DNA from 3 places in the Paenibacillus sp. J22FR5 genome. Region 1 is predicted to be linked to each of the others. Evidence: riboswitches for the same ligand, from Rfam matches in the RefSeq annotation. Region 1 holds a riboswitch; each other region holds the start of a gene.
What was found. Region 1 has a riboswitch for thiamine pyrophosphate ahead of thiC (phosphomethylpyrimidine synthase ThiC). Riboswitches for the same ligand answer to the same signal wherever they lie in the genome.
Positions count from the first base shown of each region.

Region 1 (10,088 bases):
GCCGTACCCCGTCAAGATTTGCGGATTCTGAAACACCGCTTTGTACCCGCGAAGGGTAGGTTCAACTGGGAACAACCATACTTTTCCTGATATCACAGCTGACGAGGAGCTGAACGATGAACTAACGATATAAATGAGCGGATAAGCGACAATGATCAAACAAACGATCAAAAACAAATAAACAAAGAGCAAATACAGTCTGTCGACACTGTTTTCAAGTATACGTGTAGGCGGCTTTCGCGCTTCTAGCGTCAATGTCTGTTCTGGATGAACCATATGATTTACCTCCTACCACAAACTCGTCTCTGAATTTTTCCTTGCCACATAGTTGACCACAATGAGCAGCAACAAATTTACGATCGAATTAAATAGTCCGACTGCTGCGGAGAAACTGAAGTTCGCTCCGACCAAGCCCATTTTGTATACATAGGTGGATATAACCTCGGAAGCCCCAACGTTTATCGCGTTTTGCATCAGATACACCTTCTCGAATCCAACGTTCATGATTTGTCCTGCATTCAGAATGAGCAAGATGACGGCTGTTGGCATTAGGCTTGGCAAATCGATATGTATCATTCGTTGAAACCGGGACGCACCGTCCACCTTGGCCGCCTCATATAAATGCGGGTCTACCCCTGCCAGAGCAGCAATGTATATGACCGAGGCATATCCCGTAAACTGCCAAACGTCGGAAAGTACATAAACGGTTTTGAAATACGCCGGCTTTGACATGATATTTTCCGCTGGAAATCCGAACTTATCAGCTAAGAGATGAACAAAGCCAAGCTGCGGAGAGAGGAAAAGCATAATGATCGAAACCATGATGACCGTTGAAATAAAATAAGGAGCGAACGTGACCAGCTGTACGGTCCTTTTAAAAATCCCGTTTTTCAGTTCGTTCAATGCTAGGGCAAGTATGATCGGCGCAGGAAACCCGACAAGAAGTGAGTAGAGACTAAGCAGCGCCGTGTTTTTGATCACCCTCCAAAAAATGGGCAAATGGAAAAAGTCAACAAAATGCTTGATACCGATCCAATCGCTTCCCCATATTCCTTTCGTGACCATATAGTTTTTAAACGCGATTTGCACACCAGCCATCGGTATGTATTTAAAAATGATCAAGTAAACGAGTGACGGTAAGATAATCAGATAGAGCTGCCAGTTTTTCTTTACCATTTTAAGTGCTATACTCATGATACTCCCCCTCGATGCAATGACCTACTCGCTTTCATTAAGCGCTTACAAATCCTATGATAAAGGAGTACAGACCTTATTTATAGTGATCATTTTTAAGCTATAGTGTCCGTTTATAAGGTGGTGTGATCCGTGAAACCAAGGCCATCATTCAGCTATCAAAACCTGTCGATTGTGAAAAAAATGGCAATAGGCTACATCTTCATCATCTTCATTCCGATTATTTCGTTCGGCCTGTTTCTTTATAACCAGAACTACAACAGCTTTCTCGAAGAATATGCGCAAGGCAGGCAAAAAATTGTTAATCAAGTACTTAACAACGTAAACGTAAGCACGGTACAGATCGAGTCCGCATATCAGCTTTTCCAAAATAATTCGAACACAATTTCCTATTTAAGTGGAAACTACCGGAGCGATTATGAGCAAGTATCCAATTTTTTGACCTACATCAGACCCTTGTTTTCTTATATTTTGTCATCCAATCGAATGATCGATGGTATGACCATTTACATGGAGCAGCAAAACGGTATGATTTTCCGCCCAGAAATGGCCAAGATGGACGAGTTCAAGCTGGATGAGAGCATTAAGAAGCTCCCGCTTGGTGTAGGTAAATGGATAATGTTTAATAATGGGCCAGATCAAGACATCAATCTCCATTATTTTCATAAAATTGGAAACCGAAACTTTGAGCAGGACATCGGTCTTCTCGATATCAAAGTAACCTCGAATTTAATAAAACCTTTATTTGAATCGCTAAATTTGAACAGCAGAAGTAATTTATATGTTCTTGATCAGGATCATCAGGTCATTTCTCATATCGAAAAGATCCCTCTATCCAAGGATTTAGAGAAGACCTTACTTGCCGATGCAGTTCAAGCAAACGCTAAATACGCGTATCAAACTGTCAACGGAAATAAAATGCTCATAGAATCGTTTTATGCTGACAGCCTTAAGCTGCAGCTTGTCATGATGGAGCAAGTTGACGACGTCTTTATTGGGATCAAAAAAAACAAGTACGTTCTCGTTTTGATTGTAGCCCTCCTTTTATTACTTCTTTCTGGGATCTACTATCTGATCGCCAGTTCAATTACGAAGCGCATTTTGAAGCTTTCCAAGCATATGCGGCAGGTTGACGAAAACCATTTCCCAATATATCGGGGGGAAATTAATAAGGACGAGGTTGGACATCTGACCTCCTCTTATAATGCGATGATCAGGCGTATGGATGAGTTGGTAAATACCGTCCATCGTTCGGAAATGCTGCGGAAGGAATCGGCGTATCTTATGATGCAGGCGCAAATCAAGCCTCATTTTCTGTACAATACGCTCGAATCGATCCGCATGATCGCGGAAGCGAACGATGACCCGGAAGCAGCCGAAATGTCTTATACGCTAGGCAAGCTATTCCGCTACAGTCTGTCGGGAACGAAAAGCGAGACTTCGTTGTTGGAAGAAGTTGAAAATGTCAAAGACTATATTAAAATCCAACAAATTAGACTGGCTGACCGGCTGCAAGTATCTTTTGATATCGATGGGGTTATCGATAACTTTATTTGTCCTCACTATATGCTGCAGCCGATCATTGAAAATAGCATTGTTCACGGTATCGCGAATATAAGGAAACAAGGCTCACTTTCGATCCGCATATGGGAAGACTCTACGTTCATGTTCATTGCCGTTGTTGATTCTGGTGCTGGAATTGAGGAAGAACGACTTGCACTCATCCAAGGCGTGTTAAACGGCACCTTGGATGTCCATCGTCTACAGAAGGGTGGCGGAGGTCTCGGCATTATCAATGTAAACGAGCGCGTGAAAATGTTTTATGGCGAGCGATCAGGACTTCAAATGGAGAGTAAGCTTAACCAGGGGACGACATGTTTACTCAAGTTAGCTAAGGGGGCAGCACAATGAAGCTAATGGTTGTCGATGATGAACCTATCATTTTAAACGGAATCATCCGCATGATCCAGAAAGCGCATACACCGTTTATCGAGATCGTCGGCGCTGCCGACGGTATTGATGCACTGCAAAAGTTAGCGTACTTTCAGCCCGATTTGATCCTTACGGATATTCATATGCCGGAATTGGACGGACTCGCTCTTATTAAGGAAATACAAGCTCTGAACCTTTGCAACCGATTTGTCATCTTAACCGGCTATGGCGATTTTGCTTATGTCCGACAAGCGCTGCGCTACCAAGTCATCGACTATTTGTTGAAGCCGATTAACAAGGATGAACTCATCAACGTACTGGGTAGAGTCGGGAGAACGATTCAGGAAGAGAAGGAGCGAACAATCGAGCACGACCTGCTGTTGCTCAAAGAACATATCCTATACAATACACCACTCGAGGAATTGCCGCTCAAGCCGGAGCAACTACAGCCCCTTCTTCCCCATCCGTATACAACCATCATTGTCGTTCAGGCATACGAAAGTGAACCTCCTCTTGCTGCCGAACATCTCAAGGGTATTATGAAATCTTTAGAGCATGTTAGTAAAAAGGTCTACAAAACCCAGTCACACTTTTTGCGCCAGACCGTCCTTATTGCGAATGGGACGCATGTTCTGACCGACGCTGATCTGCACCATGCATGCGGCGAGTTTATAAATACAAAGAGGATACAAGGCAGTGGATATTGCATGGGGGCCAGCGGGAACAAGGACGATAAGGATAGCTTACGTAATCTGTATATAGAAGCGATGGCATCGCTATTATTCAATCGGTATTTTGGCAGCTACGGCGTACCGGTCTTCAAACATGAGTCGAAGAACCTATATAGCTGCTATGACAACCTTGTGCACTATATTGAACATTCGTTACTCCATCAAATCTCTATCGAGCAGATCGAGAAGGACATGCAGCCCATACTTCTGTATTTCTCCGGCGATTCCGATTGCCAAAGCAAACTGCGCGAACAGTTTCTAGTCTGCATCGGACTCTATTTGCAGAACGTCGGCTTAACCCCTGAAGCTATCTGGAGCGAGCAAGTCGCAGCCCATCTATTTTCATCCAGCGGCGCCATGCTTGAGGATGTCCGTGTAGCGGAGATCCTTGCACAGCTAATTCGCTATATGCGTCGTACCGACCACCACCATCCGAACATACATACCATTGATAAAATAGTCGCTTTCGTGGAACAAAATTACAAACTGGATTTATCGCTCGATGTCGTTGCCGATCATGTGCAAATGCATCCCAATTACATCAGCATGTTGTTTCGTAAAGAGATGGGACTGACCTTTCTTCACTACTTGCACACGTTTCGACTTGCTAAAGCCAAGCAAATCATGCAAGAGAACCCGGAATGGCCGATCAACACGATTGCGGAGCTTGTTGGCTACGAAAATCCGCGGCATTTTTTCAAAGTGTTTAAAAAATTTGAAAACATTACACCTGGGCAATTCAGGCTCGGAATGTAATTCTTAATGAGGATTTCCCTCCGCGGATTTGTAATTCCCCAAATGCGACCCCAATGCTAAAATAGAGAAAATAGCTTGGTATACTCCCAGGAGGTTATTCATGTTTTCCTTTGTCCGTTTACTCTTCTCCTCTTTCCTGAAGTACAAACTTCAAACTGGACTTCTGTTTGCCGCTCTTCTCGTAGAGCTCGCCTTCGAAACCTTCATGCCGCTTAGCTACAAATTCATTATTGATTTGGCCATCGTTCCGCAGCAATATAACTTGCTGCTGCTGATTCTTATCTTGATGGTTTCCGGAGCTCTTGCTTCTGTCGTAGTCGGTATGTACCGTGACCGCATGTTCGCAGGTCTCAGCGCCCGCATTGTTACGAATTACTACAAGCAGCTGTTTGAGAAGCTGCAGAGCCTTTCCACCGACTTCTTCCATCGCATCAACGGTGGAGACATTGTTTCCAGATTTAATAGTGATCTTATTTCAATCGATACGTTTATCAAGCTCATCCCCTACGCACTTTTATCCATTCTAGGATTGGTCTTAAACGTAGCTGTGCTGTTTGTCCTGCAATGGCAGCTTGCTTTACTTGCGTTGATCGGATTGCCGCTTTGTCTGATCGGACCCAAATTATTCGGTCAGAAGGCTTATGACGCCAGTTATCAGCTAAAAGAAGAGCAGGCCAAAATCGCTACTGCCGTACAGGAAAATGTGAGTGCTCAGCCAGTTATTAAAGCGTTTGGACTTCAGCCCTTAATGATTCAGCGCTTCTCTGATCGTATGCTTCAATACTTGAACTTATCGAGCCGATCCAGCTTCTTGAACTTTCTGATCGATCGTACGACCAATATGGGCACAATGATCTTAAACTTGATGACGATTTGCGTAGGATCCTTGTTAGCTTACTTCGGCATCCTCTCCATTGGCTCGCTTCTTGCCTTCAGTGCGATTCTGTTGAGCCTCAGCTATTTGGTTGCGGCCATAACCTGGCTTGCACCTCAATTTATTGAAGCTACATCCGGGATGCAGCGAGTCCGTGAACTGCTCGATGAGCAACCGAGTGTTCCAAGCAATGAGAATGTCGTTACTCTGCCACAGTTTGAACGCCATATTGAATTTCTCGATGTCACATTCGCTTATAGCCAGGAACAGCGCAGTTTGAACGGCATCAATCTTACGATTCCCAAAGGCACCTTTGCTGCATTTGTTGGAGCCAGCGGTTCCGGTAAAAGCACAATCATTAACCTGCTAATGCGCTTCTATGATCCGCAGATGGGCTCTGTGCGTTACGATGAAACCGATATTCGCCAAATAGCACTGCCATCGCTTCGTTCTCAAATCGGCATCGTATTTCAGGAAAGCTTCCTATTCCGATCCTCCATCCGTGAAAATATTCGTCTTGGCAAGCCGGAAGCTAGCGACCAAGAAGTGATAGAAGCAGCACGCTTAGCCGAAATCCATGATTTCATCATTAGCCTTCCAGATGGATACGATACAGATGTCGGTGAACGTGGTGGACGGTTGTCCGGCGGCCAACGGCAACGTGTCGCAATTGCCCGTGCTATCATTCGCAACCCGGCAATCCTTATTCTGGATGAAGCTACCTCGGCACTTGACCCGGCAACCGAGGTGGCGATCAATAAGACGTTACAACGAATAACAGCCGCGAGGACCGTTATCTCTGTCACCCATCGACTTGCGTCGGCTGAGCATGCTGACTGTATTTATGTCATGCATCAAGGTGAAATTGCCGAGCAAGGTAGTCATCAGGAATTACTAAAGCTGCCGGAAGGACGTTATAAGCAATCGTGGACGAAGCAGAACGGCTTTGACATTAGCGAGGACGGATATCACGTTGAGATTAGTTCAGAGAGGATGAAGCTGTTTCCGATTTTTTCAGAAATGGATGAATTATTACTTCGAGATATCTCCCACTTTTTCGTTACGGAATCGTATGCCAAAGATCGTACAATCATCCACGAAGGTGATCCTGGGGATAAGTTTTACATTATTGTTAGGGGTAAGGTCGAAGTGTTGAAAAAGAACAGTACCGGTAACAATGATCGGGTTGCTGTCCTGTCCGACGGAGATTTCTTTGGGGAAGTCGCTTTACTTCGCAACGTTCCCCGAACAGCTACTATACAAACGCTTTTACCGGTTGTCTTTATCACGCTGCAGCGCGAATTTTTCCAAGACTTAATGAAGCGCGCTCCTCATTTAACCGCATTCTTAGAAACACGTTCAAAATGAATGGCTCGAATAGAATCTACTAATCGCTGTTCGCTAGCAGCGATTTCTATTTTATCTTGAAACTCCGGACGAATCAGATGAGCAAGAGGCTGTTCAACGTTATTGTAGTACCGGAAAGCGTCTAACGCTTGTTCATCCCATATGTCCGCGAATTGCAGCAAATCACCTGGCATTACTCGTGTTCGATCCGTACCTTGCTCTGGGAAACATTCAAACGGTTCATCAACGTTCAATGAGCCGTAATCATCGGTTAGCTGCTCCCCAGGTTGAATGTCGCGGACTGCAATTTCAATCTCGTACGCTGTTCCGATACAATTGGCATGGAAGCTGTGGTTAACATAGCGGCCATTATCCCAGCAAAGGATGTATTTCCCATCCTGATTGCGGTAGGAGTACTTCAAAACAAGCTTCTTCCGGTCTTCATCAAGTGTCTGAACAGCTTCCGGCTCCAGAATTTGATCCAATTCATCGAGCGCCCAAGTAATCGTCCCTTTAGGAATGAGTTGGGTAGCGAATACCCCGAACCCGATCTTTTCATCGATGTAACGCAGTTCCGTATGCGGATGCATCATGCCAATACTCTCCTCGTCTAAAATCGACATCATTTTTATTTCCTAATATATTATGGATTCGTTTGTCGATTCCTGCTTTTTTTGAAAGAATAAATACAGCTACAGCATCGCTTTATCCACAACATCATCCTATTCTGATAGGAAACGTACCCACTTCCGATAAAATAAATTGGAGGCGATGATGGTCGAAAGTGCACTTTTACGACTATCGAAAAGGCGTAAAATGAAAGGCATTTTCAAAACAAAATCACCATCCATTTCGAAAACGAATTTACTAGAAATTGTATCTTCTCATCACCAAAGTTGCAATACAACATTTTTTCGCCTATCCATGTTTTCAAATAAAGATTGCAAATAGCGTAAAAAACGTGTAGATTTAATACCTAAGTGCATAGTCACGGGAGCTTGGTGAGACCAGGCTGAGAGGATAGTTATAACTATCGACCGTTAGACCTGATCTGGATAATGCCAGCGGAGGAACACAAGATCTCTTTGTATACCAGGAGACCGCCTCTATTAGAGATGCGGTCTTTTTTTCGCAGCATGAATCCTCCGCTTGATCGAAATCAACTAATAGGAGGAATAATATGTCAATGGAAACAAGTAAAGAAAACGTCACTTCTTCAACATCTTCTTTTCCGGGAAGCAAAAAAGTTTATGTCGAGGGCTCACGTAAGGACATCAGGGTCCCGATGCGTGAAATCAAATTAAGTCCAACTACAGGAGCTTACGGTGAGCAGGAAAACGCCCCTGTTCGTGTGTACGACACGAGTGGCGCTTATACAGATGAGGAAATCCAAACCGATATTCGCGCTGGTATTGCGCCGAATCGTTTGAATTGGATTGTAGAACGCGGCGATGTTGAAATGTATGAAGGAAGAACGATTAAACCGGAAGATAACGGATATGCCAAGGAAGAGAGCGTTACTGAAGTTTTTCCGGGCTTACATCGTCACCCGATGAGAGCGAAAACAGGTCGTAATGTAACCCAAATGCATTATGCACGTCAAGGTATCATCACGTCCGAAATGGAATATATCGCGATTCGAGAGAATGTGTCTCCAGAATTTGTAAGAGACGAGGTTGCTCGGGGCAGAGCGATTATTCCTGCAAACATTAACCATCCAGAGAGCGAGCCCATGATCATTGGACGAAACTTCCTAGTCAAGATCAATGCGAATATAGGGAATTCCGCTGTATCTTCTTCCATTGAAGAAGAAGTGGAAAAAATGAGATGGGCAACGCGCTGGGGCGCAGATAATATTATGGATCTCTCTACGGGTAAAAACATTCATACAACCCGAGAATGGATTATACGCAATTCCCCTGTTCCGATTGGTACAGTCCCTATTTATCAGGCACTAGAGAAAGTGAACGGAAAAGCAGAAGATTTAACTTGGGAAGTGTACCGTGACACGCTTATTGAACAAGCCGAGCAAGGTGTCGATTACTTTACGATTCATGCTGGTGTTCTGCTCCGTTATGTTCCGCTTACAGCCAAACGAGTAACAGGTATTGTTTCACGAGGCGGCTCCATTATGGCTGCTTGGTGTCTCGCCCACCATCAGGAAAACTTTCTGTATACGCATTTCGAAGAGATTTGTGAAATCATGAAAACCTATGATGTATCCTTTTCATTAGGCGACGGGTTACGCCCAGGATCCATTGCAGATGCGAATGATGAGGCCCAGTTTGCAGAGCTAGAAACATTAGGTGAACTCACCAAAATCGCTTGGAAGCATGACGTACAAGTCATGGTAGAAGGTCCTGGTCACGTCCCTATGCATTTAATCAAAGAAAATATGGATAAACAACTTGAAATCTGTGACGAAGCTCCTTTTTACACATTAGGACCGCTAACAACGGATATTGCACCAGGCTATGACCATATCACGTCCGCCATTGGAGCAGCGATGATTGGCTGGTTTGGAACTGCCATGCTGTGCTATGTAACCCCCAAAGAACATTTGGGCTTGCCCAATAAAAATGACGTTCGTGAAGGCGTCATCACTTACAAAATTGCTGCTCATGCCGCTGATTTAGCGAAAGGACATAAAGGCGCTATGGATCGCGATAATGCGTTATCCAAGGCACGCTTTGAATTCCGTTGGCATGATCAATTCAACTTATCCTTGGATCCGGAAAGAGCCATTGAGTACCATGATGAGACACTTCCTGCAGAAGGTGCCAAGGTCGCTCATTTTTGCTCGATGTGCGGTCCTAAGTTCTGCTCCATGCGGATTTCCCAAGATATTCGAGACTTCGCCAAACAACAAGGCCTTGAGGAAGATCAAGCCATTGAAAAAGGGATGAGCGAAAAGTCTGAGGAGTTTAAGAAAGCTGGTCATGCCCTATATACGTGAGAAAAACGTCTATTGAAGTCCTTCGAGGATGAGCGACCGCGTTTTGGGTAAAGAAATAAGGGTTGCTGCGGCAACCCTTATACAATTATTCTTCTGCCAACGCTCCGCCCCATCTTTGACCATTTCGCCCCAATAGGCTCGAATGTTATTCAACTGACACTTCTGATTCCTAAACCGAGCAGTGATTTCCTGGAGTTGAACCAGTCTGCACTACCTTTATATATTCTGCAATTTGTATCATAATCTTGATCGTTTTTAGAGTTTTAGTACTCCTCAAACAATCAAGATTCTTGTGGTT
Region 1 covers NZ_JCAUAN010000004.1:80,613-90,700, reverse strand. Annotated here, with positions in the region: gene AC58P7_RS08370 (carbohydrate ABC transporter permease) at 1-276, opposite strand, end outside; gene AC58P7_RS08365 (ABC transporter permease) at 289-1,194, opposite strand; gene AC58P7_RS08360 (sensor histidine kinase) at 1,327-3,105, shown strand; gene AC58P7_RS08355 (response regulator) at 3,102-4,613, shown strand; gene AC58P7_RS08350 (ATP-binding cassette domain-containing protein) at 4,714-6,855, shown strand; gene AC58P7_RS08345 (SET domain-containing protein) at 6,819-7,460, opposite strand; TPP riboswitch at 7,815-7,924, shown strand; gene thiC (phosphomethylpyrimidine synthase ThiC) at 8,015-9,790, shown strand.

Region 2 (10,088 bases), on a different contig from region 1:
AGAAAGCGGGCAGTGGCATATCAATGTAAGTGAAAGATTTCCACTGAGGAAGATTAGTTTAGTAAATAAACATGTAGGAGGCTTGAGAAACATGAGAGATGCTTTTGTTTTCGACTTCGTCGATAAACATCGTGATCGGTTACTGAAGTTGATTGAAGGATGCCCAGTGGATAAGCGCGATGTTGTGCCGGCTGGCTTTACTAATAGCGTGCATTGGCAAATTGGTCATATCCTAACGGTTACGGAACGAATTGTATTCAGTTTCGCTGAGCAGCCCGTGGCACTTCCTGCCAGTTATATGGGCTTTTTCGGTAATGGTACCAAACCAGCCGATTGGCAAGAAGAACCTCCAATGTGGGATGTCATTGTAACGCAGCTAAAGGAACAGGCTGAACGGATTCGTGAGACTTTGAAGGATAAGCTGGCTGTTACTGTCAAAGAGAACTTTTTCAAAGCAAAAACGATTGATGAACTGATCTTTTCTAGTGTTGTGCATGAAGTCAATCATGAGGGCATGATTTCCTCAATGCTGAAAGTGTTGAAATAACCTTTAATAGAAATCAATAAGGCACCCTCACCCTATGACTGGGAACGAGTGTGCCTTTTTCGTTTTCATCTTTTCTAAGCCATTTCGATCATTTCGCGGCAAATAGCGGATCCTCGTTCCGTTTCTAGGCGTTGCAGCGCTATCCTCTCATGTGCACCCCATTCACCCCAAGCCTATACCACAGGAGCATCCCCAGCGAACATAGCCCAATCACAATTAACATTCCGTATACATACATGTACGAATGCAGGAGCGACGTATTCCGCTGAATTTCAAGTAGAATGCCGCAAATCGCCACCGACATCGATCCTCCAAAAAACTGAATCAGCTGCATTAGTCCCATGCCCGAGCCAATTAAGTGCTTCGGCAGGATGCGTGAAGTCTCATTATTTAACGACGCTATTGTCGCGGAGAAAGCAGGCGAGAAACAAAGATACCCGATCATAATGACGAGTGGCGAAGCACCGAGCAAGGTTGAGAAAGCAACCATGACTAGGGATAAAAGCCCGTGGCCAATAAGCAGAAACCGCATATTGCCAAACCGATCAATCCAATGACCGACGAAGCGGGTCAGGAACGCGGACAAAATAGCGCCAGGAGCAATCGTCAAGCCGATTGTCATCGCCGATTGATTGAACACCTTGGCTAGTACGAGTGGCATAAGAAATAGATTGCCAAGGTTCAAGACCAAGATGCAGAACCCGATCACCACAAGCTTCCGAAACGCAGGACTCGCCAGTAATAAAGGATTAATGAACGTGTCACTTGATCGCCTCAGGTGCCAGACATGCACACCAAAGGAGAGAACGCTGATTGCAAGCCACACGAAAGACATCTGCGTCACAGCGAGTAACAAAGTCGCGGCATTGACGACCGTGAATAGCGCTCCTAGCAAGTCGAAACGGAACGGCACCGGCTTCTCTTTGGGAAGCAAACGCAAAAGAATTGGAAGAATGACTAAGACCAGGCAGGTAATGGCGAACAGCCCATTCCAGCCAAAGTATTCGCTAATTAAGCCGCCAACGATCGGGCCGAGCCCGAAAGCCATAGCGCTCCCCGCGGATATCATCGCAATCGCCGCGCCGCGCCGTTCAATCGGTATGTATCGGCTGGCGAGTACCAGCCCAAGTCCAGCCATGACCCCTGCGCCTGCGGATTGAAGAATACGCGCCGCGAGTAAAGTGTGGAATTCCCGTGCGAACAGTCCGAACACAGAGGAAAATCCAAGCACAATAAGCCCCACGGTTAGCAGCTTGCGAATAGGAACCACATCGGAAAGTCTGCTGTATAGGACTGTAGATAAGGCATAGCCAATGGAATAGCTGGAGATTACCCATGATCCAAGATCGGCAGTGATGCTGAGATCTTGAATAATACTTGGGATCGACACGTTGAACATCGTTGTATTCATGACAACAATGAACAAGCCAATCGTCCATACGGGCATTACTATTTTATCGTTCATGTGGATTCATCCTGTCTGACGTGAGATGTAAGTATGATCTCTCTATTATAATCCTTCCATGTCTAATAGCCAAAGCAGCACAACGGTATACTCGGATTGACAGGTATGAAAAACAGCGGTATTATTTTATTATATATTTAGATAAATATCTAAATAAGGAGGAGCCACATTTTGAATGAAGCATTTAAAGCGCTAGCGGACCCGACTCGACGTGAAATTTTGCAGATGCTTCGGGAAAAAAGTATGAATGCTGGTGATATTGCTGATCACTTCAAGATTAGTAAGCCGAGCATATCGCATCATTTGAACCTGCTTAAACAGGCGGGACTTGTACTTGATGAACGTCAGGGACAACATATCATGTATACCTTGCACACCACGGTTGTTGAAGACGTCATCGGATGGATGTTTAACATACTTAACAAAAAAGATCAGGAGGAACAGTCATGAAAAGATGGAAGGAAATTTCACTATATATGATCAGCCTTTCCCCAGCGGCAGGGGGCTTGCTTCTGTATAATCGTCTTCCGGATACGATGGCGAGTCATTTTGGCATGAATAATGAAGTGAACGGTACGATGAGCAAAGAAATGTCGCTGCTTATGTTGGTATTGCTAGGCCTGCTGCCGCTATTCATGCGGGTTATGAGATCCATCGATCCGAAGAAAGCGAATTTCGAGAAATTTCCTGCGGCTTTTGAGGTGACACGGTTCGGCGTTACTATTCTATTGGCTGTGGTAGGTTGGGCGATCATTATATATAATTTGGGCTACGACTTGGATTTCAAAAAAATCACGATGATTACACTCGGTGTGCTGTTTGCCGTTATGGGGAACTTTTTGACGCAGGTGAAGCCCAACTATACGTTCGGTATACGGACACCATGGACACTTGCCAATGAAGAAATTTGGAGAAAAACGCATCGATTAGGTGGCCCGCTTATGATGATGGGCGGAATTGTTGCTTTTGTTGCGGCATTCTTAATGACCTCAATCGCGATCATCGTCTTCATCGCGGCAATTGCAATCAGTTCCTTCATTCCCATCATCTACTCCTATGTGATGTTTGCCCGTCTTTCGAAGTAAATAGGCTATGTGTAGGCTGCCAGCGATTCGCTGAGCAGTCTATTCTCACTTAACCCCATTAACCGTTAAGCTCGGTGTATCGCTTTTCAGTGCATATTTCCGATTCAGCAGAAAGCCGAAGAGGGAAGCGAGCGATTGCTGGAACAGCATGCCAAGCACCACAGGAATCGCCACGGGTGGCGGGAAATAGGCTACAGCGAGTACCGCGCCCGCACTAATATTACGCATACCGCTGTTAAAAGTAAGGGCAACAACGACATCTTGTTCCCAACGGAACAGCTTGGCGACGAGCCAGCCGATCATGTAGCCCAGCGAGGCCACCATGAGGACAAAAGCTGCCAATCCCAGCAATTTAGCGTTGAAATCACGCAAATAAGGAGCGATGACAGAGCTGTTAATGGCGACGACGACGCCCATGAAAATTTTAGAAAAAGGTCCTAAACGGCCACCCCATTGCTCCTTAATTTTCCCGCGCGTCCATTGATTCAGCAGCATCCCGATGAGAGACGGAACGACGATCATGAAGAACAAGCCTTTCATCATCGCGAAGGTATCCAACTGTACCTTGGTGCCAACCAACACAGACAGCGTATACGGCACGACAAAAGGTGAGAGGATCGTATCCATCAGGATGATCGAAAGCGTCAGCACAATATTGCCCCGATAAATCGCTACCCACACGAAGCTAGTAATGCCAGTAGGAATGGCTGCGGCCAAAATAAGTCCCGTAATCGTCAGCGGTTCGTGACTATACACAGCATGCCCGAGACCAAGCGCAATGAGCGGCATCCCGACATGCAAAATGAACAAGGTGGTAAGGAGCGGAAGCGGTTGAACGACGACCTTGATGAATTCTTTGAAGCTGGAGGCGATACTCCCCGAAAAGGTCATGAAGGCAAACAACCAGGGTGATAAATAGGTATATCCGGATAAGTGACTTCCGAGCAGAACGCCGATAAGGACACTAATAGGTGTGATAAGCGGCAAAATCTTTTCTAATTGACGATTCAATTGAGGCAGCATCTAGGTGAACATCCTTTCGTGACGAGCTTGAAGTATAAGCTGCTATTTAACTTGGCCAATGGAAAGACTGACTTTGTAATTGCCGTAGGTCAGAAGTTCATCGAGGAACGCGTTCAGTTCAATGGGCGTTTGGACGCGAACACGCATCCAATAGCAGCCTTCGCCGCTTACGCGGTGGGTCTCTACAACACTCTCCTGGTGTTGAATGTAAGAGAGGAACGCTTGATGCGCTGTGTTTGATTTCATGAAAACAACGATAAACGCATGTACGACTTGCCCGATTTTTTCGGGATTCCAGTTCACTGTATAGCCGGTTATAACGCCGAGATCCTGCAGCTTACGAATGCGAGCACCGACGGCTTGTCCTGTCAGATGGACTTGCTGGCCAATGGCCTTATGCGACTGTGTTGCGTCTTGAAGCAGATGTTGCAATATACGTAGATCGATCCCGTCGATCGGTTGGTTGCTTAGCACGATATGAATTCCTTTCACAATGAAATGGAAAACCGTTAATTCTTTTCATCAACTTGTATGGAAGTCACGCCAACTATTTTACAATTGTAGCAGAACAACAATTATAAGATAAGAGGTGTACCAAGAATGAACCTTCAATTAATTCGTCACGCGACACTTTGGCTGGAATACGCAGGAGTTACATTTCTAATTGATCCGATGTTCAGTGACGCAGATGCCAATCCCCCGATCGTGAATACAGCGAATCCTAGAAGGAATCCGATGGTTCCACTGCCGTTTCCGATAACGGAAATACGTCAACCTGACGTGATCATCGTGACCCATCTTCACGGGGATCATTGGGATGGCGCAGCTGCGGAGGCACTGCCGAATTCAACGCCAATCCTTTGCCAACCAGGGGATGAGGGAGCATTTACTGCTGCGGGGTTTACGTCCGTGAAAGCTATTCAGGAATCACTTACGCTACAGGGAGTAACCTTGTTTAGAACAAGTGGCCAGCATGGGACAGGTGAGATTGGGAGGTTGATGGGGCAGGTTTCAGGCTTTGTTTTCAAAGCGGACAGCGAGCCGACATGGTATCTCGCGGGAGATACCATTTGGTGTGAGGACGTGCAGCAAGCTTTGGAAGTTCATCTACCAGATTGGACTGTCGTCAACGCGGGTGGGGCTCAGTTCCAAGTAGGTGAACCCATTACGATGGATGGGGATGATGTCGTGAGCGTTTGCCGATTCGCGCCATTCACGAAAGTTGTTGCTGTGCATATGGATACGATCAACCATTGCCATGTTACGAGAGCGGACTTGCGAAGCAGGTTGGCAGTGGAAGGGGTATTGGGGCAAGTTGTGATTCCCGGGGATGGGGAGTGGGTGTGAGTGGGGAAGGGGAGAGGATGACAGGTTGAAAGCTATTGGTGCGAAAGCTCGAAGGTTGAAAACCGAACGCCGAAAATCGAAAGTCGAGCGCTGAGCGCCAGAAGTATCAAGCCAGAAGCCACAAGCCACAAGACACGAGTCCAAGCCTACAACCAGCCCTTGCACGGTCCTACCTCCCATGTCCCCCTGCCAATTGCCCTCTCTCAGCAGGTTGCCCATTGGATAAATACAGTAGAATGATGATTTTGAAGCGAAAAATCTGACTTTGATTGGATAAATCCAGTGGTCTTCGCTATATGCGGAAGTTAATGACATCAATAAAAAGCGTGCCATCCGAAGAGGACACGCTCTAAAATTAACAATCTTATTTACCAAGTAAAATTTTTGTGTACGGGGAATCAATCGGCAGCATAATCACGGGCTCCCCTTTAAATGACACCAAGTAACTATCCAGCGTACGGTAGAAATTGTAGAAGGCAGGATCCTTGCCGTAAGCGGAGTTGTAAATTTGAGCCGCTTCCTGCTCGCCTTCGGCTACAATTTTCTTCGCATCGGCTTGTGCCTGAGCGATTAATTCGCTCGCTTGTCTGTCGGCTTTGGAGGTGATTTTCTTGGATTCTTCATCCCCCTCGGACAAGTATTTCGCCGCAATGGATTGGCGGTCGGAAATCATCCGTTTATACACGCTTTGCTTGTTCGAATCGGGCAGATCGGTGCGCTTGATGCGCACATCGACGATTTGGATACCGTAGTTATCGCGCTCCATCAATTCCGAAACTTCCTTCGTAATCTCATCGTTCAGGTTACCACGCTGTGTATTTTCGCTAATGATATCGCTGTAATTAATCTCGGATAATTTACGTCTAACGGTGTTATACACCGCAGCATCAATGCGCTCTTCCCCGCCTGTGATCGATTGAATCGTGCGCAGGAACTGCTGGGCATCATCAATCCGCCATACCGTATAATTATCAACTTCGATAGGCTTCTTATCTTTGGTCAAAATAGAAGTAGGCTTGCTATCATACACCATCTGATATTTAGGAAGCGTGCGAACCGATTCAATGAACGGGATTTTTAAATGAATGCCAGGCTCCGTTTGAATTCGAACGGCTTCTCCGAATTTAAGAACGACGCGGTATTGCCCTTCTTTGACAATGAATATAGAGATCAGAAAGAAAAAAACGAGAACGACACCAAGGATGGATCTAAAAATCCATTTGCGTTGTAAGGTCATTTCGCAGCTCCTCCTTGCGTCTGGCCGGCTGCAGCAGTAGGTGTGCGCAACAGCTCATTAATCGGTAAATATTTAACCGTTTCGCCGGCGCTGTCACTGATGAAAATTTTGGCATTCGGCAATATTTTCTCTAACGTCTCGATGATAAGCCTGCTTTCCGTGACCGATTTATTATTTGCATACTCCGCATAAAGGGCGTTGAACTTCGCAACATCCCCCTGAGCATTCAAAATCCGAGATTTCTTCTGGGCTTCGGCGTTCTCAAGAAGGGCTTGCGCGTTGCCTCGCTCCCTAGGAAGGATATCATTTTCATATTTCGTCGCCACGTTAATCTTCGTGTTTTTCTCTTCGCGTGCGTTGGTTATATCTTTAAAAGCATTCTGCACATCGCCAGCTGGAGGCTCGATATCTTGGAACTTCAAATCGACAATATGGATGCCTGTTTGATATTTGGTTTGCATCTCAATTAATCGCTCTTTGACCTTGCCTTGGACCTCAGTTTTTCCTTCAGTAATGGCGAAATCGAGAGCCGTAGAACCAATGACAGAACGTATCGCCGCACTAGCTGAGTTACGAAGGAACAATTCCGCGTTATCAATGTTGTACAAGTAGTCACGCATGTCACTGATATTCCATTCCACAACCGCATCGGCAGATAAAATATTTTCATCTCCCGTAATCATCATTGCTTCCTCTTCGACGGGCGTGATTTTACCATTCGTTTCACGGAAGCCGATCTGGATACGCTGTGTCTTTTTGGCAGGCAGTACAATCACCTGTTGAATCGGGAAGGGGAGTTTAAAGTGAAGCCCAGCTTCCTTCTCCGTCGTATATTTGCCTAATGTTAAAATGGCCGCTTTCTCATGCTCCTGCACCGTATAGAAGGTGGACGAACCAAAAATAAGGACGAGAACGATGATGAGGCCGGCTAGGATTTTGGTCACTAAGCCCGGAGGGAGCGAGGTAGGTCTTCGTCGATCTGGTTCTGGCAATACAAATGGATCCATGGCAAACACCCCTTTACTTATAAATTTACTGATTATGGTATACGGGGGAGTTTGGAAATTGTTTCAAGGAGGAGGGGGAATTCTCAATTGGAAGAGAAGGGCAGCTCCACTGAGGGATGTATCGGAAAATTGTTATTTCCAAGAGTTAGCTGTCATGCTATGATAATTATCAATTGCATACGAATGAATCCCTAGGGGCGCCGAGAGGCTGAGACAGTATAAACTGAACCCTTTGAACCTGATCTGGTTTATGCCAGCGGAGGAAAGTGGAATGAGCTTTGGAGCCGATTTGGATATCTGTATATGATGCGGCAGCCTACAACCACTTTTCTAAGGAAAGTGGTTTTTTTGTGTTTCACACAGCAAAGTCAGGATGATTAGCTTGTTAAAGAGAAGTGATGTTTCGTTGAGAGGAGTCGAGCCGTAGGTGACAGAGAAAGAGCTGCATGTCATATCCAATGGGAAGCTATCTTGGTCAGAGCTGGCGACGATTGCGCTACAGATTCACCCGTATGTTACGGCGATTCATATTCGAGAGAAATCGAAGTCCTTGGATGAGGTTTTCATCGGTGTGCAGTACTTAATGGAGCAAGGGATTCCTGCAAAAAGTCTGTACATCAACGGATTTCCATCGATTACTCTAGCTTTACAGACAGGCGGGCTTCAGCTTCCTGGTACGACGCCTTCACTTGTGATTCAGGATGAGTTTCTTAAAGGGATCCAGCGTATCGGGGTCTCTGTGCATCATGCGGATGAAGCGAAATGGCATGAAAAAGAGGGAGCCGATTATGTTTTGTTCGGTCATATCTTTGAGACAAACTCGAAGCGTGGCGCGCCGCCTAGAGGCCTGGAGCAATTACGACAAGTAGTTAATCACGTTAATATCCCCGTCATTGCGATTGGTGGGATGACACCTGCGAGGGTAAAGTCTGTTCTGGAGACAGGAGCAGCGGGAATCGCCGTTATGAGTGGGATTTGGGAAGCGGTAGATCCCATAAGAGCAGTAAAAGCCTATCAAGATGAGCTTCAACAGTTAGAGGTGAGTTAAATGACAGCAACAAGATCAGAAGTCATCATCGTTGGCGGTGGTGTCATCGGAGCATCTATCGCGTATTACTTGGCTAAAAGAGGGCAGTCGGTCACGCTCCTAGAGCGCGGTCAGCTTGGCCAGGAAGCCTCGGCTGCGGCAGCAGGCATGCTCGGTGCGCAGTCCGAGATGGAGGACACAGGCGCACTGTTCCAGTGGGCGCGCCAAAGCCGTGCCATGTTCCCCGAGCTGAGCGGGGAACTGCGAGAACTCACGGGCATCGACATCGGTCTCGTCCGTGAAGGGCTGCTGAACGTCGCGCTCAGCGACGCTCAAGAGAAAGAGCTGCGCGCGCGGGAGAAGCTCCAGCGCGCGGCGGGCGAAAAGGCACAGTGGCTCAGCGCGGCTGAAGCCACTGCCAAAGAGCCCGCGCTGAGCGAGGCGACGCGCGGAGCCCTTTACCTGCCCGAGGATGGGCAGGTGGATGCCCCGCAGCTCGCGGCAGCTTTCGCGCAGGCTGCGGGGGTGCTGGGGGCGAAGGTGCAACCCTTCGCTGGGGTGCAAGGGCTGCTGACCGCGCAGGAGCGCGTCATCGGCGTGCTGACGGCCGCTGGTCCGCTCTACAGCGACCAAGTCATCGTCGCCGCAGGCACGTGGAGCGGTCAGCTGCTGGCAGGCATCGGCATCGACCTGCCGATGTATCCCGTGAAGGGCGAGTGCTTCTCCGTTAGGACGCCGAAGCCTTTATTGAAGAAAACTCTGTTCACACCAGGGTGCTATATTGTCCCGAAAGCCGGCGGACGGCTGGTGGTCGGCGCGACGGTCGTGCCGAACAGCTACGACCGCAAGGTGTCGCTCTCGGGCTTAGCCGAGCTGATGGATCGCGCGAGGGGGCTGATGCCCGCGCTCGGCGATGGTGACTGGGAGAAGGCTTGGTCGGGGCTGCGCCCGCAGACGGCCGACGGACTGCCGTACCTCGGCAAGGTGCCGAGGTATGAGGGGTTGTTCGTAGCGTGCGGTCATTACCGCAACGGGATTTTGCTGAGCCCGATCACCGGGAAGGTGATGGCGGATTGGATTTTGGGCGGAGATGCAGGTAAGGGTGCAAGAGTAGCTGGAGGAACAGAACCTAGAGCAGGAGCGTTGGGTGCTGACATAGGGCAACAAATCGAACTGGACATTAGCGAGCAAGTGATACAACCGTTAGCACCATGGCTGGATGCTTTCAGCCCAGATCTTTCGCCAGAGACCACGCGAGTGAGTCACGAGGTTAAGGAAGAAGAATTTTCAGCCACAGGAAAGGAACTGATAAGCATTGAAACTGTACATTAATGGGGGGCAGGTTGACGT
Region 2 covers NZ_JCAUAN010000005.1:8,276-18,363, forward strand. Annotated here, with positions in the region: gene AC58P7_RS09385 (DinB family protein) at 92-547, shown strand; gene AC58P7_RS09390 (MFS transporter) at 687-2,012, opposite strand; gene AC58P7_RS09395 (autorepressor SdpR family transcription factor) at 2,184-2,462, shown strand; gene AC58P7_RS09400 (SdpI family protein) at 2,459-3,097, shown strand; gene AC58P7_RS09405 (bile acid:sodium symporter family protein) at 3,143-4,120, opposite strand; gene AC58P7_RS09410 (Lrp/AsnC family transcriptional regulator) at 4,163-4,612, opposite strand; gene AC58P7_RS09415 (MBL fold metallo-hydrolase) at 4,721-5,467, shown strand; gene hflC (protease modulator HflC) at 5,832-6,704, opposite strand; gene hflK (FtsH protease activity modulator HflK) at 6,701-7,711, opposite strand; TPP riboswitch at 7,895-7,993, shown strand; gene AC58P7_RS09430 (thiamine phosphate synthase) at 8,139-8,759, shown strand; gene thiO (glycine oxidase ThiO) at 8,760-10,070, shown strand; gene thiS (sulfur carrier protein ThiS) at 10,054-10,088, shown strand, end outside.
Region 2: it holds a riboswitch for thiamine pyrophosphate, as region 1 does, so the genes downstream of both, AC58P7_RS09430 (thiamine phosphate synthase) here and thiC (phosphomethylpyrimidine synthase ThiC) in region 1, are expected to answer to the same signal.

Region 3 (10,088 bases), on a different contig from region 1:
CCCATACACCACTGACTATGGATCAGGATGTGGTCGATATGTACTATTTAGAGCCTGACCACACGAAAATTGCTAGAGTCATTCGAGAACGCGGCGTGAAGCATGTTTTTATTACGCTAGGCAGCAAAGGTGTTCTGTACGTAGGTGAAGAAGGCGAACGATTGTTCCTTCCGATCCCAACCAAAGTCGTCGAAGTTACAGGAGCAGGCGATGCTTTCTTGGCCGGTATTGTCTACGGCGTTACTCGTCAAGAAACCTATTTGAGATCCTGTGAATACGGCCTTGCCGCTGCGCATATTACCCTGCAAACCAGTCAATCCACGTCCAGCGAGCTGAACGAGGATCGCTTACAACTTACGATACACACCATGACTAAAGGAGATTAAACTCATGTTACCTACCTCATACTTAACTTTTACCGACGAAGTGAAAGAAGCTCTCGCAAACAATAAACCGATCGTAGCGTTGGAAACGACGATTATTTCTCATGGCATGCCATACCCGCAAAATATCGAAATGGCGAAAAAGGTGGAGCAAATTATCCGCGATAATGGCGCTGTTCCTGCAACGATTGGCATCATGGATGGCAAAATCAAGATCGGCTTAAACGAGCAGGAGCTCGAAGCTTTCGCGACGAATGGTCATGTGGAAAAAGTGAGCCGCCGCGACTTCCCGTACATCCTCTCCTCCGGTAAAATCGGCGCGACAACGGTAGCCGCAACGATGATCGGCGCTGCTTTAGCTGGCATCGAAGTGTTCGCTACCGGCGGCATCGGCGGTGTTCACCGCGAGGGTGAAACCTCGATGGACGTCTCCGCTGACTTGACGGAACTAGCGCAAACGAACGTCGCCGTCGTCTGCGCCGGCGTGAAATCGATCCTCGATATTGGGCGTACACTCGAGTACTTGGAAACCCACGGCGTGCCGGTGGTTGGCTACCAAACGAGCGAGTTCCCGTCCTTCTACGCCCGCGAAAGCGGCTACGGCGTAGACTTCCGCCTCGATGAGGCGACAGACGTGGCCGCTATGCTCCGCACGAAGTGGGAGCTAGGCTTGAGCGGCGGCGCCGTCATCGCTAACCCGGTCCCTGCGGAATCCGCTATGGACCATGTCGAAATCGAAGCCGTCATCCAGCAAGCGCTGAATGAGGCCAAAGAGCAAAACGTGACCGGCAAGAAGGTCACGCCTTTCCTGCTAGCGCGGATTAAACAGCTGACCGAAGGGCGCAGCTTGGAGACGAACATCGCGCTCGTTTACCACAACGCGCAAACCGCTGCTAGGATTGCGGTTGCACTGAAGAACTAAAAATAAAGGGACATCACTTCTCTCAGATGATAGACGCATTACGCGCAGTTCATCTTCAGAGAGGGATGTCCCTTCTTATTTGAGTAAATTACTCCGTAATCCATTGCGTTTTTTGTGCAAATGGTACGCGCGCTGCCTTCGTCGGAATGACCTCAGGGTATCCGATATAGATGAAACCAACCATCTCTTCTTTGCCCACGAGCCCGAAGTTCTCTTGCATTTTCGGATGATACGTTGGATCGCCCGTACGCCAGATGGTTCCTAATCCCAAAGCATGTGCGGTCAGCATCATGTTCTGTACGGCGCAGTGAACAGCCGCATACTCCTCGATCACCGGCACGACTGGCTTCTCGGCAGGCGAGACTGCCACGGCGATGACGAGCGGAGCTCGGAACGCTTTCTTCTCACTGCTACTACGCAGCTGCTCTTCCTCTTCATCGGTAAGTGCCCCATCCGCACCTGCTTTCGCTTCTGCCACGGCGACCTCAGCATACCCGCGTCCCAGCAGCTTTCTGCCTTCACCCGACATCACCCAGAACCGCCATGGCTCGGTATTCGCGTGATTCGGTGCCCAGACGCTGGCTTCCAATATCTCCTCGATAAGTGCGTGCGCGATGGGGTCCTGCTTGAGTTTCCCAATACTGCGACGCTGGCGAATCGCTTCTTTCACATCCATGCTTCCCACTCCCACTTCGGTTAAATTATTTGCAGCTAGTTCACTCGCAGAGCCGTTCGCTGCCATGCCTTGGCCGTAACACCCATTTACGTTTTTCATCTAAATTTAATGTACATGGTCCCACCCTTATTTTCAATTTTTATAAATATACGCATCAACCACCAGCCCAAACACAAAAAGGACCCCAACGAGCCTAACCTCGTGGAGTCCTCCTATAAATATTCTATGTGCCAAACCTTATTTGTCTTTTTTAGCGTGTGAACCGTCGCAGTTCCCCTCAGCGTTTTGCGTGTTTCCGCATGCACATTTACCCATGATATCTACCTCCTCCGAATGTTGTGTTCCTTGTGTTTATTATAACCACAACCACCTTACTTATATTTTAAAAGCAGTTAATTAAAAGTTAGTATATGAGGATAATTATCATTCTCAGTCAGCCCATTCTCGACGACTAATTCGTCATGTTCAGCTTTTTATCCGTTGGCAGAAAGGTTGCTAGTAGTCCTTTTGCTCCAATCGAGTTGGTTCGCATTCTCCCTCACAGTTGTCCTGTCCAACGAAACACCAGATCAGCCCATGCACACTCGCCTACATCTCACATATATTGCTAGTGATCATCATTTTACAGAAAGGGGTCGGTCTCGATGTACAACGACCCAACTTTGTACCCGTATCCCCCCGTTCAGTATCATCAGTATCCTGCTCATCCTTACCACTACGCACCTTACTGGGCGTGGGACCGCAACTTTCCGCCTGTTAATACTAAAATGCTCTCTGGCTCGATCGTTTCCACTGAGCATTTGGTGAAGGATGCTTCCATCGTTATCAGCAAGCTGGCGGACCCTAAGATCGCCAATCAATTAATGATGAGTGCCCAGAGCGGCAATCAAAAAGAAGTAGACCGTATCGTACACACCTTTGGCTGTAAATCCGCCATCGTAACCAGCTACACACCAAGTGCTATTCAGTTTACTCTCGGTCCTCACATCGCAGAAACACACCCCTGTTGTCAGCTGACTCTTTCACTCAAATGGGGCGAATAATGAGCAAAGAGCAATCCCCCCCCACATATGCGGGGTAAGGATTGCTCTTTGCTGCGTAGGCGCTCTCTTAGATTTTGATTGGCTGCTACCAGGGCCTCAACGAACGTCTACGCTGCCCAAGAGCGGCCACGTAACCGCCAACCAATGGGCAGCAGCGACTAACACGATCCAATAAAGGCTGTAATACACATCTAACCTAGAATAGGAAGATACATAATAATACGTGCGTTTACGACTCATCGAAAAACGCTTCGCTTCCATGGCTATCGCTGTCCTATGGGCACGGCGAATGCTTTGAGCCAGCAGTGGAATGGCGATCATCCGCATCGTGGTATACCACGATGCGAGTGGATTCCGCTGCTTGCGCTTGCCCCTGACCTTGAGCGCATAGCGAAGCGTCTGCAGCTCCTCAAGAATGACAGGCAGCATGCGTAATGCCGCCAGGAAGCTGTACGCGTACTTCGGTGCGACCTTCCACTGCTGCATCATCGCGTAAAATAACGCCACGGGCCGCGTAGTTAAGCTAAACAGCAAGCCAACGGCGGCTACTTGCAGCCCGCGCAGGCCAAGATGGATGCCACGGTAGAAACTCTCCTCCGTGATTCGAATAATCCCGAGGTGATACCAAAGCGTATCGCCCGTACCGAACATCATCATCCCGGCAGCGGATGACACAAAGATCAGCAGAAATGGCGAAGCATACAGCAACAGTCTTTTCGCAGGATGACCTGACAATAGAGCCAGCGGTAATAGCGCGCCCAACGTCAAGATCAGCATCGTGTTGATGTTATGTGTGAAGACGACCACGATGAATAGCAGAATCGCCAAGACCAACTTCACACCCGGATTCACGCGATGCAGCCACGTTTCACGAAAGCTGAACGTTATTTGCATAGCAGCGGCTCACCTCCCGTGGCGACATGCGCTGCTTGAGCTGGCAGCGACTTTGGAACGCTTTCCGTGATGCGCCCCGCCTCGACCTGCCAGACGCGCGTGGCCCAGCGCTGGACGATCTCGTGATCGTGGGTGACCATCACGATCACCGTCCCGCTGGCGCGCAGCCGCTCCAGCCCCTCGAGCATGAGCAGCGTGCCGCGCGCATCGAGCCCGAAGGTGGGCTCATCCAGCAGCAGGATGCGTGGCCTGCGAACCATCGCGGACGCCACGCTCAGCCTGCGCTTCTGGCCCATCGAGAGCTGGAACGGGTGCCGCTCGCGCAGCGCGAGCAGGTCGTACTGCCGGAGCAGCAGCTCAGCCTTTGCCCCTTGCCCTTGCTGACCCTCTAGCAGGCCATAGGTCAGCTCTTCCTCCACGGAGTTCGTGACGAACTGGAACTCCGGGTTCTGGAACACAAAGCCGACTTGCTCCGCAAGCTGCTCGACTTTGTTGCCCTTGGCGCCCGCGATCACGCAGCTTCCGCGGGTCGGTATGAGCCGCATGATGGCAAGGAGCAGCGAGCTTTTGCCTGCACCGTTGGCACCGACAACGGTGATCCAGTCGCCAGGATACACGCTAAAGTTATCCACAGAGGTCTTGATCTGCCCACCGCGAAGCCCGATGAAATCCTGGAAGACCATAACAGGCTCTAGCTGCTGCATGCTAGGATGCGTGCTCAATTGACCGCCTTCCCCCAGATCCGCCGGCAGATGTTCCGGCACACTCCCTCGGTAATTCCCCCTCACCTGCTCTTGCCAATCCTCCTGTGGCATCTCTTCCACAGTGAGTTCAGACCCTCGCTCCTTCGCATAATCCTCCCACACCTCCGGATACCAAATGCCGTATTCCCTCATTTGCTCCTTATACGCGTGGAAAATAGCTTGCGGCGAGCCATCCGCCAAAACCCCACCCTCAGGTGTCAGAATGATCAGCCTGTCGAGTAGATCCAGCATCCCGCTAATTTTATGCTCCACGATGACAAGTGTTTTATCGGTGCTAATCGCCCGAATTGTCTCCCATACCTGCCTTGTGCCCTCTTCATCTAACAGCGCTGTGGGTTCATCAAGGAAGAGCACCTCAGGCTCTAGCGCAAGTACGCTAGCAATAGCTAATCGCTGCTTCATCCCTTGAGACAGCGTACTAATCAGCATGTGAGCATCGGGCAACTGAAGCCCGACTAGATCCAAATAATACCGAATACGCGCAGGCATTTCTTCCCGCGGCACTTCCTGATTTTCCAACACGAATGCAATTTCTTCGTCGATATATGGCATACAGAACTGCGTATCCGGATCCTGAAATACATAGCCCCATCGGCTAGGCCGGCGAATCTCATCCGCTTTGAGCGGAAGCTCAATCATGTCAGGAACAATGCCGCTAAGCACCTGCAGCAGGGTCGATTTGCCGCAACCGCTTGGCCCCAGAAGCAGCACTTTCTCACCTGGCTCGATGGAAAAGGAAACCCCCTGAAAGATCAGGGGGGCGTCATCGCCGGGATATTTTAACCGTAGATTCGTAACGCTCATTCCTTCACTCATCTTGTTACCCCAGTACGTCGTAATCTTTTTTGGAAACGGGGCGAATCAGATTCAGCACACCCGTGCGTGACAATGCACTAGTTAAATAGTAGGCGAACACGCCGGCAATTAAGGCGCTGCCCAGTAGTCGCAAGCTAATAAACAATATGTAATTCCAGAAGGTAAGCTGATCGATATAGCCGTAGTAGGTATCTACAAAAATGGACATGATGGCTGAAGCGAAGGCTGCGAGAATCGTAACCCCTACATTTGTGCGGCGGTAACGGAAGGCAGCAAATACCAGCTCCGCCCCAAGCCCCTGAAGCAAACCAAACACAAGCGTCGCCACACCCCATGAACCGCCATATAGCGCCTCAATCGTCGCTGCTGCCACTTCTGCTAATAGCGCAACCCCTGGCTTCCGAATGACGAGGAACGCGAACGTTGCGGCCATAAACCACATACCGTAGCTCAACTGCTCCGCATGCAAGCCTAGCGGCTTTAACAGATCATAAATCGGTCCCCAAATTCGATAAATCACCCCGAACACCGCGGATATCACGATCGTGATCAAAATGTCGGTCAACTTTAACCCTTTTTTACTAGCTGCTTGCTGTGCCATTTTCAAATCGACTCCTTTTCCCCAAACCATATTTGTCAATGAGATAGGCGAACACGCCAACCTAGGGTAAATCGCTCCATCGTCCCCTAAGGACACAAAAAGCCCACCGGATTAACGGCAGGCTTAAACTTAGTGCAAAAATGGCACATTAGTTCTCTACGCTGGCATTATCCAGATCAGATTAACGGTCAGTGGCATAGGGCCACTATCTCAGCCTGACTTCATCAAGCACCCGTGTTGCTATTCATTTGGCTTAACTGTAGCGGATTGCCAGCTTTTTGGCAATCCTTTTTTTCCCACTAGGCGATTTATTTCTCGATTAGATGCTTCAGATCCTGCGTTAATCCGTTCAATTGGCGGATGCTGTCCACAATATCCTGCACGCGATGCTGCTGCACTTCCGCACTAGCCAGCACTTCCTGAACGGAAGCCGCAGACTCCTCTGTGATCGCTGCAACGGACGTCATCTCATCTGCAACACGCTGCGATGAGATTTGCAATTGTTGATTCATGCGCTGCAGGTGCTCTGCTTGCTCCATCACTTCCGCTGTATTCGTGTTGATGACCTCGAATAGTTGGTTCACACTATCTGTCGATTTCTTCCCTGATTCTACAGCTGTAAAACCAACGGCAACCTTCTCAACAGCAATACCGACCTTCGACTGAATAGAACCTAAGATCTCTGAGATATCCGTTGATGCGATGTGGGCATTTTGCGCTAACTTCCGAATTTCGTTAGCAACAACGGAAAAGCCTTTCCCATGCTCACCTGCACGAGCAGCTTCGATAGATGCATTGAGTGATAACAAATTCGTCTGGTTAGCGATATCCGCAATCGTGGAAACAATGTTACCGATTTTCACATTTTCTTCGTTCACTTCATTCATGATGCCGGAGGTCTCCGTCACAATGACAGTAATATCATTGATTTTGAGTGACAAATCTTCCATCTGCGTCTTGCCTTCATTCGTCATTCTCGCCGTGTCACGGGATCTGCTGCTCATCGTATTCGATGCCGCAGTGGTCTGTTCAACCGTCTCATTCACATTCTGAATAGCCGTCGTAATATCGTTAATGCTCGAAGCTTGTGACTCAATACCGATGGTAATCTCCTGAAAAGCAGCAACAACTTCCTCTGTAATTCTACCTGTCACCGCGGCATTCTCTTGCAATTTCCCACTTGATATACCAAGCACTTCTGTTGTCGTGCGCACACCTGACAGTACCTCATCCGTTTTTATCCGAGATAGCTCGGTCTCTTTCACGCTTCTAACAACGTTAGTTAGCATTCTTGTACCGATTTGGCCTTGACCGATGAGTATCATAATGGTGAGCAAATAAAAAAGATTTACCCCGATCGGATCCACATGTGGAGTCAGCGTTGTTATGTAATAGTTCATATTAATCAGCCCTAGCACACCATTCAGCACAAGCGGTTTGTAGTCCATATATAAAGAAATGAGGGCTAAGCTTAGGTACAAAATAAAAAGGCCAAATAACGATGAACTATGCGACATGAAAAAATAGGAAATCACACTAAGCCCGAACGTAATAATATACTTCGTATAAAGAATTGCAATCTTCTTCCAAGTTAATATCGAGCATAAGATGGCAATCGGTACGCCGGCCGATACAATGGTTATCATCATGGATACAGACGTATACGCAGCCGCAAGCCCAAGTGCAAGACACGCCCATAAAAGCTTTACCATTAAGCTATTCCTTCTGTTTAATTCGAGCAGTTGATCAGACATCGTACTCCCCCTAATTTCTATCTACAAGTTTAGACATTTTCCTACACTATTCAACAAGTAGGTCTCCAACCCCTCTATTTTAAATTCCAAAATCAGGATCTCATTAGAAGTTGACTTCTACCCAGTAGAAAAACTACAATTTGTAGTGTCTTCATTATTTTTCAATAAGGAAGCTTATCCAAGATGGATCATTCCACGATGCAGAAGGGGACTGAAACGATGACAACGTTGCTCTTTATCGGACTAGCCATACTCATTGCAGCGATTATTGGCTACGTGCTGGCAGCAAGAATTAACAAAGATAACACCTCTCGGTTGAAAAAAGCCGAAAAGCAAGCCTTGAAAAAGAAGCATAAAACCTGGCTCCTCATTTCACATGCCCTGCTCATTATCGCAATAGGCAGTGTAGGCACTTCGCTCATTCAAAGCTCCGCCAGCAAATATAGTCTAGACAAGCTTAATTTCAAAGCACCTATTCAAGTCACGACGGATAAAGATTATGGACGCGATCACAAGGATGGCACCTTGATGTATGAGATGAAAATCCCTACCTCGGGTACGCATAGCCCCCACGATTTGAAGTTCGGTTTCTATAAGGAGAGACCCCCTTATGAGAAGCTTGTCCACAACCTGGAGCATGGCGATATCATCATCCATTATCATCCGGATGCACCGAAGGAGCTGCTCGATCAAATCGAGTACTTGACCCACTTCACGTCGGCTGGCGCAGGTGTTCTCGCAGTTCCAAATCCTGACGTTCCCGCAGATCAAGAGGTTGTTGTAACGGCTTGGACGAAAACAATGCCCCTCGCCAAATTCGATGAAGCTAGCGTTGGTACGTTTATTCACGACTATATCAACAAAGGTCCTGAGCAAATTCCAGCGAACGTGCGTCTTGGCGGCGGAACCATGTAGTTATTTACGAATCGTTTCACGATCTGAAACCAGCTCAGTCGGCACTAAGCCCGTAATTCTTCGGAATACGCGGTAAAAATAAGAAGGATCGTTATAGCCGATGAACTCGGCTATTTCGGTTACGGTCAGTGCGGAATGCCGCAGCATGTACACGGCAGTTTTGATCCTCGTGACATGAACGAATTCGCTGATGGTTTGACCCGTTACCTGGCGGAAAAGGGACGCTGCATAATTCGGCGATCGGCTAATGCAGGCGCCCAACTCGTCCTTGGTTACATGCTCGCGGTAATGATTCTGAATATACCCTTTCATTTGCTCCACGAGAAGTGAGGTTGCAGATAGTGTGGCCACTTGATCCCACTCCCGCTCAAGATACACAAACAGCTCTTGCAAGTGCGCTTCACACAGCGCCTGGTAATAGGGCTGTTTGTCTTGCCACCCTCGGTACATCAAGCGCAGCCGGTCGGCGATAATGTCGAATTTGCCTGTTAGTCGAGAGGTGTAGGACGACTGTTGGAGCAGCGGAAAAATATCCGAAGCTGTCTGTGCATCGAAATGCAGCACAAATTTCTCATGAATTTTCGTAGGCACACTTCGCCCATAATATAGGGTATCACTCGGAATGAGCAGCCATTGTCCTTTCTCCAGCACTTGTTTTTTCTCGTGAATCCAGTACACACAGCGGCCATAGATCACGAAAATAAGCGTCCAATCCGGACGGTTATTCGGCTGTTCCTCGTTCCATGTGCTGCTTTTATCATAGTGGAAGCCTGTTAGCTTCATGCCATCCTCGCCACCTTTTATCATACTATATTACATATATTATACTATAGTTCATAGAAACTCGCACCAATAAGGCATATAATGAAGCCAACTAATCTCTCACATTCGAAAGGAAGTCCTCCACCAATGCGTAAAACGAAAATCATTTGTACTATGGGTCCCGCGTGTGACTCCATCTCTACCCTGAAAGAATTAATTCGTGCTGGCATGAGCGTCGCGCGATTGAATATGGCTCATGGTGATCTGGACGAGCACCGCGGTCGTATTCAGCGTGTGCGCCAAGCAGCACAAGAAATGGGCGTTATCATCCCGATTCTAATGGATATCAAAGGTCCTGAAATCCGCATCGGTCAATTGAAAGATGCTTCTTATGATCTGCAAACGGGCGATCGCATCGTCTTGACGACGGAACAAATTATCGGCGACTCCAGCCGCGTATCCGTGAACTACCCAGGCCTGCCGCAGGATGTTAAGCCAGGCAATCTTGTACTGATCGACGACGGATCCATTGAACTGCGTGTTGAAATGATCGATGGT
Region 3 covers NZ_JCAUAN010000041.1:7,978-18,065, forward strand. Annotated here, with positions in the region: gene AC58P7_RS30390 (carbohydrate kinase) at 1-386, shown strand, start outside; gene AC58P7_RS30395 (pseudouridine-5'-phosphate glycosidase) at 391-1,305, shown strand; gene AC58P7_RS30400 (nitroreductase family protein) at 1,394-1,981, opposite strand; gene AC58P7_RS30405 (YuzC family spore coat inner layer protein) at 2,644-3,024, shown strand; gene AC58P7_RS30410 (energy-coupling factor transporter transmembrane component T family protein) at 3,121-3,918, opposite strand; gene AC58P7_RS30415 (ABC transporter ATP-binding protein) at 3,909-5,498, opposite strand; gene AC58P7_RS30420 (ECF transporter S component) at 5,503-6,099, opposite strand; TPP riboswitch at 6,236-6,345, opposite strand; gene AC58P7_RS30425 (methyl-accepting chemotaxis protein) at 6,408-7,853, opposite strand; gene AC58P7_RS30430 (DUF3105 domain-containing protein) at 8,037-8,768, shown strand; gene AC58P7_RS30435 (helix-turn-helix transcriptional regulator) at 8,769-9,551, opposite strand; gene pyk (pyruvate kinase) at 9,678-10,088, shown strand, end outside.
Region 3: it holds a riboswitch for thiamine pyrophosphate, as region 1 does, so the genes downstream of both, AC58P7_RS30420 (ECF transporter S component) here and thiC (phosphomethylpyrimidine synthase ThiC) in region 1, are expected to answer to the same signal.